Regions from separate parts of the Clostridium sp. CM036 genome, predicted to be linked through region 3. Evidence: riboswitches for the same ligand, from Rfam matches in the RefSeq annotation. Region 3 holds a riboswitch; each other region holds the start of a gene.

Evidence for each region. Region 3 has a riboswitch for thiamine pyrophosphate ahead of thiT (energy-coupled thiamine transporter ThiT). Riboswitches for the same ligand answer to the same signal wherever they lie in the genome.
Region 1: it holds a riboswitch for thiamine pyrophosphate, as region 3 does, so the genes downstream of both, ACWJKE_RS04695 (thiamine-binding protein) here and thiT (energy-coupled thiamine transporter ThiT) in region 3, are expected to answer to the same signal.
Region 2: it holds a riboswitch for thiamine pyrophosphate, as region 3 does, so the genes downstream of both, thiD (bifunctional hydroxymethylpyrimidine kinase/phosphomethylpyrimidine kinase) here and thiT (energy-coupled thiamine transporter ThiT) in region 3, are expected to answer to the same signal.

The regions. Positions count from the first base shown of each region.
Region 1 covers NZ_CM143652.1:978,214-981,393, reverse strand. Annotated here, with positions in the region: gene ACWJKE_RS04705 (patatin-like phospholipase family protein) at 1-548, opposite strand, end outside; gene ACWJKE_RS04700 (hypothetical protein) at 683-982, shown strand; TPP riboswitch at 1,070-1,179, shown strand; gene ACWJKE_RS04695 (thiamine-binding protein) at 1,292-1,582, shown strand; gene ACWJKE_RS04690 (ABC transporter permease) at 1,554-2,330, shown strand; gene ACWJKE_RS04685 (ABC transporter substrate-binding protein) at 2,370-3,180, shown strand, end outside.
Region 2 covers NZ_CM143652.1:1,742,327-1,745,506, forward strand. Annotated here, with positions in the region: gene thiM (hydroxyethylthiazole kinase) at 1-363, opposite strand, end outside; gene thiD (bifunctional hydroxymethylpyrimidine kinase/phosphomethylpyrimidine kinase) at 569-1,393, opposite strand; TPP riboswitch at 1,540-1,650, opposite strand; gene glpK (glycerol kinase GlpK) at 1,720-3,180, opposite strand, start outside.
Region 3 covers NZ_CM143652.1:2,100,683-2,103,862, reverse strand. Annotated here, with positions in the region: gene ACWJKE_RS09825 (L-lactate MFS transporter) at 1-367, shown strand, start outside; gene thiT (energy-coupled thiamine transporter ThiT) at 570-1,211, opposite strand; TPP riboswitch at 1,299-1,403, opposite strand; gene ACWJKE_RS09815 (polysaccharide deacetylase family protein) at 1,676-2,539, shown strand; gene metA (homoserine O-acetyltransferase MetA) at 2,606-3,180, opposite strand, start outside.

The DNA of each region.
Region 1 (3,180 bases), 1.1 Mb from region 3:
AAACTTACTTCAAGTTCATCAGGATTTATCCCGTATCCCGCAATATCCTCTGGTAGTATTAGCATCTTTCCACAGCTAATATCAGTTGCTATAATATGCAGTTTGTATTTTCTTTTATACTTATTATTATTTAAAAGAATACCCTTTTCTCCTGGAATAATCAAATCTCCAAAGGTTATTTTTTTCCTATTTGTAAGCTTAAGTTTATGCGATAGAACTTCGTCAATCCAATTTTTTATATAGTCACCTTTATAAATGCCTTTTTTAAAAAGTAGATTGTAAGCATCAGAGAATATAGGCATATTAAAATGACTTTTATCAGCAAATTTTGTGTAGTCTAGATTTAGCATTAATTTTTTTATCTCGTCAGCTGGGTAGCCTACCGCAACTAGTGCAGCTATAATAGATCCGGCAGAGTTTCCTGAAATATTTTTCCATTGATATCCATTATCCTCAAATGTTTTTAAGGCACCTACAAGACCGATGCCCTTAACTCCGCCACCTTCAAACACAATATCTGCAAATCTTCTATTGTTGTATATATTCATATATATCACCCCTTTATGAGTAATATATGAATAAAAATATCTTCATGTCATATATTTAAAAAATAATATTAGTTACACTTTTTTTTGTTAAAAGAATATAATATATTACAACCATTTTATAAAAGAGGCAATGTATGAAAAAGTTAGAAGAATTCACGCCTTGTCAATTAGCCACATTAGCAACAGTAATAGGGATTATAATTGCTGGAAAACTTAATGTTAATCAACAAAATGTAATAGGTAATTTTTTAACGGGTTTGGCGCAGAGTATTTTGATAATTGCAGCTCAGTCTCAAAATCTTGAATCGCAGGATGGCAATCAATCTGGAGATAATGGAAACAGTAATTCTAAGGGCGATAATAAGGATTTACAAAAACAAATAGATGAACTAAAGGAAAATATTAAAAAGTTTGAAGATAATATGGATTGTTAAGAAAAACGCACTGAATAAAAGATGCGTTTTTTATGGTTTGACATTATAAGAATTTTTAGGTAGTATATACGTGTAAAGTAATTTAATATTAAAAACTAGGGGAGTCAATATTTTTGTCTGAGAGGAAACAGTTAAGTTTCGACCCTTATAACCTGAATTGGATAATGCCAGCGGAGGGAAAATATAATTTGCATTTAGGTTAAAATAAGAATATATAAATGGTGCAAAGTTATTCGATTATAGAACCCTTCGCTTAAAAATGAGCAAAGGGTTTATTTTACTTTAACAATATTATAAGGGGGAATTGAAATGTCAGTTGTAAATGTGAGTCTTCAAGTTATACCAGTGGTTGCGGAAGAAAAAATTTACCCAGTAGTAGATAAGGTTATAGAATATATTCAATCTAGTGGAGTGAAATATGAGGTAGGACCAATGGAAACCACTATGGAAGGTGAAATGGATGAGCTTTTAGATATAGTAAAAAAGGCCCAGGAAATTTGTGTAGTTCATGGAGCAAGTAGGGTTGTTTCTATAGTGAAAATCGATTATAAAGCTGAAGGCGTGACTATGAATGAAAAAACATATAAGTATAGAAAATAAACTTATTCCTATAGTTTTTCAATTAATAATTCTTTTTATATGGCAGATAGCTGTAGACAAATGGAAGGTTCCGCAATACATATTGCCTTCGCCAAAAGATATTATTAGTACCTTGGTGAATATAGTTCCAAGCATTACTAAGCATATTTATGCGACTTTATATGAAGCCTTGATTGGATTCGCAATATCAATTTTGATTGCGTTAATTTTAGCCATCTTAATGGATAATGTGAAAATCATTAAAAAATGCATATATCCAATTTTAGTAGTATCTCAAACTGTTCCAATTATTGCGCTAGCACCACTTTTCATAATATGGTTTGGTTTTGGAATATTGCCTAAGATTATTGTAGTAGTGTTAGTGTGCTTTTTCCCTATAGTTGTTAGTTTGATTGATGGATTAGAATCAGTAGACGCGGATATGGTAAACCTTTTAAAGACTATGGGAGCTAGTAAGTTTCAAATTTTCACCATGGTGAAGCTGCCATCCTCTACTGTAAATTTTTTTTCGGGCCTTAGAATAGCAGCAACCTATAGTATTATGGGGGCAGTTATTGGAGAATGGCTTGGAGGAGATAAGGGGCTTGGGGTATATATGATTAGAGCTAAAAATTCATATGCACTTGATAAAGTTTTTGCAGTGATTATAATTATTGTAATATTAAGCATGGGACTATTTGGACTCTTGAATTTATTACAATATTTTTTTACTCCTTGGACTAGAAATAAAGCAGATAACAATGACTAAATTTAAATAGGACATATTATTTTATTTGGAGGTAAAATCATGCTAAAGAAAGTAATTTCATTATTATTAACAGTTTCAATGACTACGGTTTTATTTGTGGGTTGTGCTGCAAAAAAAGAAGATGTAAAGAAGGAAGAAACTTTAAAAAAGGTTACTGTTATTTTAGATTGGATACCAAACACTAATCATACTGGATTATATGTAGCGAAAGATAATGGATATTTTAAAGAAGAAGGACTTGACGTGGAAATTATTCAACCAGCGCAGGGAAGTACTGCAAGTTTAATTGCAGCGGGCAAAGGAGATTTTGGCGTAAGCTATCAAGAAGATGTAACTTATGCTAGAACTGCTAAAGATCCACTTCCAATAAAAGCTATAGCCACTATTATTCAGCATAATACTTCCGGGTTTGCATCGCCTAAGGAAAAAAATATTAAATCTCCTAAGGATTTTGAAGGAAAAACCTATGGCGGATGGGGGTCGCCTTCTGAAAATGCAATTTTAAAGGCGGTTATGGAAAAAGATAATGCGGATTTTTCAAAACTAAAGATGGTAGATGCAGGATCAGAGGATTTCTTTGCTGTAACTAAGAAAAATATTGATATTGAATGGGTATTTTATGGATGGACAGGAATAGAAGCGAAGCTTAAAAATATTCCTATTGACTATATTGATATTGGAAAATTAAATAAAGATTTAGATTATTATACTCCGGTAATTATAGCCAATGAGAACAAATTAAAAGCGGATCCTGAAATGGCAAAGAAATTTTTAAAAGCAGTTACAAAAGGATATGAATACAGCATGGAGAAACCTGAGGAAAGTGCTAAGGTTTTACTGAAAAATGCAC
Region 2 (3,180 bases), 360 kb from region 3:
AATAACTGCTAATTTCACTTCATTTATAATTCTTTTGCAAGTTTCTGTTCTATAAGTTGTTGCACCTACTCCGACAGGATCTAAGATAACAGGTATGTTTAATTCATTTGCCATCTTTCCTGCCTCAATCATAGCCTCTATAATTACACTATTTAATGTTCCTATATTTATAACAAGTGAAGATGCAAGTGATACCATCTCGCGAACTTCATGAATATCCTCCGCCATAACCGGTGACCCACCTATTGCTAGTGTAATATTGGCACAATCATTAACGGTAACATAATTTGTTATTTGGTGCACCAATGGGGTTTTTTCTCTTAAATTGTTTAGTAATTTAATTATTTTCTTATTAATTTCCATTTTGACATCATCCTCCAAATTATTGTTTATATAAATCCTGTAATAATCATAACGGGCATTGTAGCTCCAAGTAATAAATAACGTTTTATAAAGTAATATCTACTGCTATAAATATGATACATACTAATACATTATTTACTCCCCTTAAACTTTGTGTTATTAAGTTTACAGAACTCGCTGCTAAAAATCCAGTTTTTCACTATCCTTAATCATTTGCCATCCCTGCTTTTTTATATAATTCGTAGAAATGATTTGTAGGTCCCACCCCATGCCCAATATCTAAAGAATGCTTTATAGCAGTTGTTATATACTGCTTTGAATTTTTTATTGAATCCTTCATGCTATAGCCAAGCGCCAAATTTGCAGCTATGGCTGAAGACAAAGTACATCCAGTTCCATGAGTATTTTTTGTATTTATTCTCTCAGACGTAAAATGTGTAATTTCACTTCCATCATAAAACACATCTACGGCTTCCCCCTGCATATGTCCTCCCTTTAAAAGCACATTTTTGCATCCTAGCTTGTACATTTCTTTTGCTGCACTTTCCATATCTACTACTGTTTCAATGCTCGTAATATCTGAATTTACTTCTTTTAAAATTTCTTCAGCCTCTGGGACATTAGGTGTAATAATTGACGCTAGTGGAATTAATTTTTTAACCAAAGCCGTTTTTGACTCTGGCTTTAACAGTGAATAACCGCTTTTTGAGATCATTACGGGATCGAGTACTACGTTTTTAGGCTTGTATTGTTTTAATTTCTCACTTATCACATCAATAGTTGAGATCACAGAAACCATACCAATTTTAACCGCATCTACAACTATGTCTGTAAAAATAGCATCAATTTGTGCCTTGATGATTTCTTCGCCCAAGTCTTGCACTGCAAAAACCCCCATAGTATTTTGTGCTGTTATCGCTGTAATTACACTCATCCCGTATACGCCACTCGCACTTAAGCTTTTTAAATCTGCCTGTACACCTGCTCCTCCTGAGCTGTCAGAACCTGCTATAGTTAAAACTTTTTTCATATCAATTCCCTCCTAAAATAATTATTTTTTAAATGTTAAATCATCACCTGCGGCACTATTCATCCATTTTATTTATAAAACAAAAAACACAAACCCATAGGATTCGTGTTTAAATTATCTTGATATATAAAAATATATACATATATAATACACCAATAAACAACTTCCTACGCTGGCATTATCCAGATCAGGTTATAGGGTCAAAGAATTAAAGTTCTTTCTCTCAGTTGGCCTATCCAACTCCCCTGTGTTAGGTTATTCTTTTATATTTCATATGTTAATAATAGCATAACAAATTATTATTAACAATTAATATTTCGTTACTACTATTCAAGTTTTATGCCTGATCTTTTAACAGCTATATGCCATCCATGAAGTAATTCTTTTCTTTTTTCTTCTGTCATACTAGGTTTGAAACTTCTTGATATTGCCCAATGCTTTGCTACTTCATCTTTGCTCTTCCAATATCCTACTGCTAGCCCTGCAAGATAAGCCGCACCGAGTGCTGTAGTTTCAGTAACCTCTGGTCTGTCTACTTGAACGTTTAAAATATCAGATTGAAACTGCATTAAGAAATTGTTATTGCAAGCTCCTCCATCTACTTTAAGTTCTGTAAGTATAATTCCAGAATCTTCTTGCATTGCTTTTAAAACATCATGTGTTTGGTAAGCAAGCGCTTCGAGAGTTGCTCTTATTAAATGTTCTTTCTTTGCTCCTCTTGTAAGACCTACAATTGTTCCTCTTGCATAAGGATCCCAATATGGTGCTCCAAGTCCAACAAAAGCCGGAACTACATATACTCCATTTGTATCTTCTACCGCATTAGCATATTCTTCGCAATCAGCAGCATTGTCAATCATGCGTAGCTCATCTCTTAACCATTGTATAGCTGCTCCAGCTATAAATACACTACCCTCAAGAGCATACTCTACTTTTCCATCTATTCCCCAAGCAATCGTTGTAAGTAATCCCTGTTTAGATTGAATTGCTTTGTCTCCTGTATTCATAAGCATGAAGCAGCCTGTCCCATATGTGTTTTTAGCTGTTCCTGGTGAATAGCAAGTTTGTCCAAATAATGCCGCTTGTTGGTCTCCAGCCGCTCCAGCAATTGGAATTTCCCCTCCAAACAATGAAATATCGGTGTTGCCATATACACAACTTGAAGGTTTTACTTCTGGGAGCATTGATTTTGGTATGTTCAATGTTTCTAAAATTTCGTCATCCCATGTAAGTTCATGAATATTAAATAGCATTGTTCTTGAAGCATTAGAATAGTCTGTTACATATGTTTTTCCTTTTGTTAAATTCCAAATTAACCAAGTATCTATATTGCCAAACAATAAATTTCCTGCTTCAGCTTCTGCTCTAGCGCCTTCTACATTGTCCAATATCCATTTTATTTTTGTTCCAGAAAAATAAGCGTCTAAAATCAATCCCGTTTTAGCTCTAACAATTTTATCAAATCCTTTTTGTGTTAATTCATCACAAGTCTCTGCAGTTCTTCTACATTGCCATACAATTGCATTGTATACCGGAACTCCCGTTCGTCTATCCCAAACTACAGTAGTTTCTCTTTGATTTGTAATACCTATTGCTGCTATATCAGACGCCGTAGCATTAACTTCAGCCATCGCTTCTGTTGCAACGCTAATTTGACTTGACCATATCTCCATTGGGTCATGTTCTACCCACCCTCCTTTTGGGAAAATCTGAGTAAATTCTTTTTGAGCGGACGTTACAATAAGTCCCCTTTCATTGAATAGAATACACCTTGAACTGGTTGTACC
Region 3 (3,180 bases):
GGATAAGTACTCGTCTAAAACCGCCATGCTAATTTCTTACGCACTAATTATTATCGCAGCATTATTAATGCTAGTGGCAAATGAAGGCAGTTTAGTATTATTTAGTATAGCGTTTTCGATATTTTGGTTTAATCTTGGAGGATGGTTAGCTATAGCGCCTACTTCAACTCTTGATATGTATGGAACGAAACATTATAGTGAGAATTATGGTGTTGTGTTTACGGCATATGGTATAGGAGCCATTATCGGGGTGTTGGCTTCTGGACTTCTAATGGATATCCTTGCGAATTATAATTATATTTTTTATTTTATAATTGGTTTATGTATTATGGGTATTCTTTCATCTAAAAGAATGATTAAAACGTAATCTAACAGAATTGCCCATTTTAGTGGGCTAGAGTTAAGAGATGATTGATAGTAATTTCTAAGTTATTATATTTAATGCTACGTAATATTAATATTACGTAGCATTAAATATAATACAGTAAACTTCATGATGAACAGAATAATGTATTAGTATAACTTTTGGTTGAAGAAAAACGTGAAGTAGGTAGTAGATATATTTCGAGTTAATTTAGAGCTTTGGTTATAGCTAACTTTGATAATCGTTTTAAAGGTAGAAGCCCAATAATTACACAGGTAATAATGGTTTCCACACTTAGGTATGAACCGTTATATAAAAGGGAGTATAAATAAACAGAGGTTCCTTTTGGAGCATAGCTTCCGAAGAACACTACTCCAGAAATAAAATGGCATGTAAATCTAGCTAGCATTGCTACGACTACGCCAATAAGTATGACCTTAGTATTACGTGATCTAAAGTAACCAACTATTCCAATGGCCATAAAAGGAAGCGGATAATCAAATAGTACTTGCACTGGATGGAGTGCGAAGGGTGCTACTAAAAAATTAATAATTCCAAATAAAAAACCTGTTAAAAACCCAACTTCAGGACCATAAAATAAGGATATAAGTATGATTGGAACCATGCTCCCAGCAGTAATGCTACCACCTTGTGGTAATTTTATAATTGTAATAAACTGCAATACAGTAGATAATGCAAGAGATATACCAACTAAAGTTATCATCTGCGTAGTAAATTTAATTTTCCTAACTTTCAAAACTGCATAGATTAATAACAAAACTCCTAATAGTGCAAAAAGAGCAATGGGGGTTTTTGTAATTTCAGCGATTCTTTCGGTAAAAGTCATTTTTATAGCCTCCATGTATTGTGCTACAGAAGTATTATGGCAAAAACAAAAAAACTATATTCAAAAAAGGAATATAGTTAATATACTTATACATCATAACCGCTTTCCTCCGCTGGTATTATCCAGATCAGGTATAAGGGTCAATGAATTAAATATTCATATCTCAGCCATTAGGCACCCCTAGCACATATATTATTATTATAATTTAATTATATAGAAGTATATTATATTTTACAACCTGTTTTAGATATTTATGAATTAAAAGAAAATAATAAAATAAAGAAAATACCGGAAAAGATTGATTTTATAATCTGGATGGTATAAAGTTAATAAATGTAAGGTGATCAATTTAGCATTAGGGTTACAAAATACTCAGGGAATTTATTATTAAGGGGTTTTGTATTAGATGATGAAGATTAAAAAATAATATGTGTTTCCGAAAAAATACATACAAGGAGGTTATTATGAGAAAAAAAATAATTTTAATATTTACACTCGTTATTTTAATGTCTCTTTCGGGGTGTTCAAGATCGAAGACTGCTACAATAAAAAAAACTGCCCCAGTTAAACCAGCAACTGCAGTTGAACCCGTTAAACCGGCTGAACCCGCTCAAACCTCTTCGATACCCGCTTTTGACAAGACTGCTGTTATGAAGGCTTCAGGAAAGAGTGTTCCAGTTTTAATGTACCATTCAATTGACTACGAAAAAGATAATCCTATTCGTCTTCCTGTTAAAAGATTTGAGGAGCAACTAAAATATTTAAAAGATAATGGTTATTATACTATTACACTTACAAATTTATATGAATATCTTATTAAGGATATACCAATACCTGAAAAATCCATAGTTCTTACTTTTGATGATGGTTATGAAGATAATTATACGGATATGTTCCCTGTTTTGAAAAAGTATAATTTTAAAGCAACAATTTTTGTTATTACTGGTAGTATTGATAAAAGTCCTAACTATATGACTTCGAAACAGCTTGTGGAAATGGAAAAATATGGAGTGGAAATAGGGAGTCATACCGTAAAGCATGAAAATTTAAAAGAGATGCCTAAGGATAAGCAACTAGAAACTTTAGTTAAATCTAAAAAAGATTTGGAAAAAATATTAAATAAACAAATAAAATTCTTTTCCTACCCTTATGGTGGATACAGCAAAACTTCAATTGAGGCTGTACGAGAAGCAGGGTATACAATGGCTTTTAGTACTGACGGCAGATGGTCTTCCAAAGAGGATGGTATACTTTCCTTACATAGGGTATATATAAGTTCATTCCATGACATGGAAGAATTTAAGAAACGTATTTCTAATACAGATTAAATTTTAATAAAGTTCAATATTTAGAGTTGGGTCCCTAAGTTACTAGGGGCCCAACTTTTATATGTATTATTCTAGGTACACCAAATTGTAAGGTGTCTCCTGATAAACATAATAATTTAACCAGTTTAAAAAAAGCAAACTTGAGTGACCTCTCCATTTTACGATAGGTATTTTTAATGGATCGTCTTTTGGATAATAATTTTTGGGGACATTTATATTTAAGCCGTTTGCTATATCCCTGTCATATTCATTTTTTAATGTTAATGGATCATACTCTGAATGCCCGGTTATAAAAATTTGTCTTCCCTTTTTTGCTGATACAATGTAAATGCCTGATTCCTCAGATTCTGATAAAATTTCAAGCTCATCTATTTTATCAATATCAACTTTTCTTATTTCAGTATGTCTTGAATGTGGAACATAAAATTCATCATCAAATCCACTCAAAAGTTTAACGTTTTGCTTTGTTATTTTATGTTTAAACACTCCAAATACTTTACTATCAAGTTTATGTTTTTGCACTCCGTAATGATAATGAAGCCCTGCTTGAGCACCCCAACAAATATGCAAGGTAGAGTATACATTGTGAACACTCCATTCCATAATTTTTTTAAGCTCCTCCCAGTAATCCACTTCTTCAA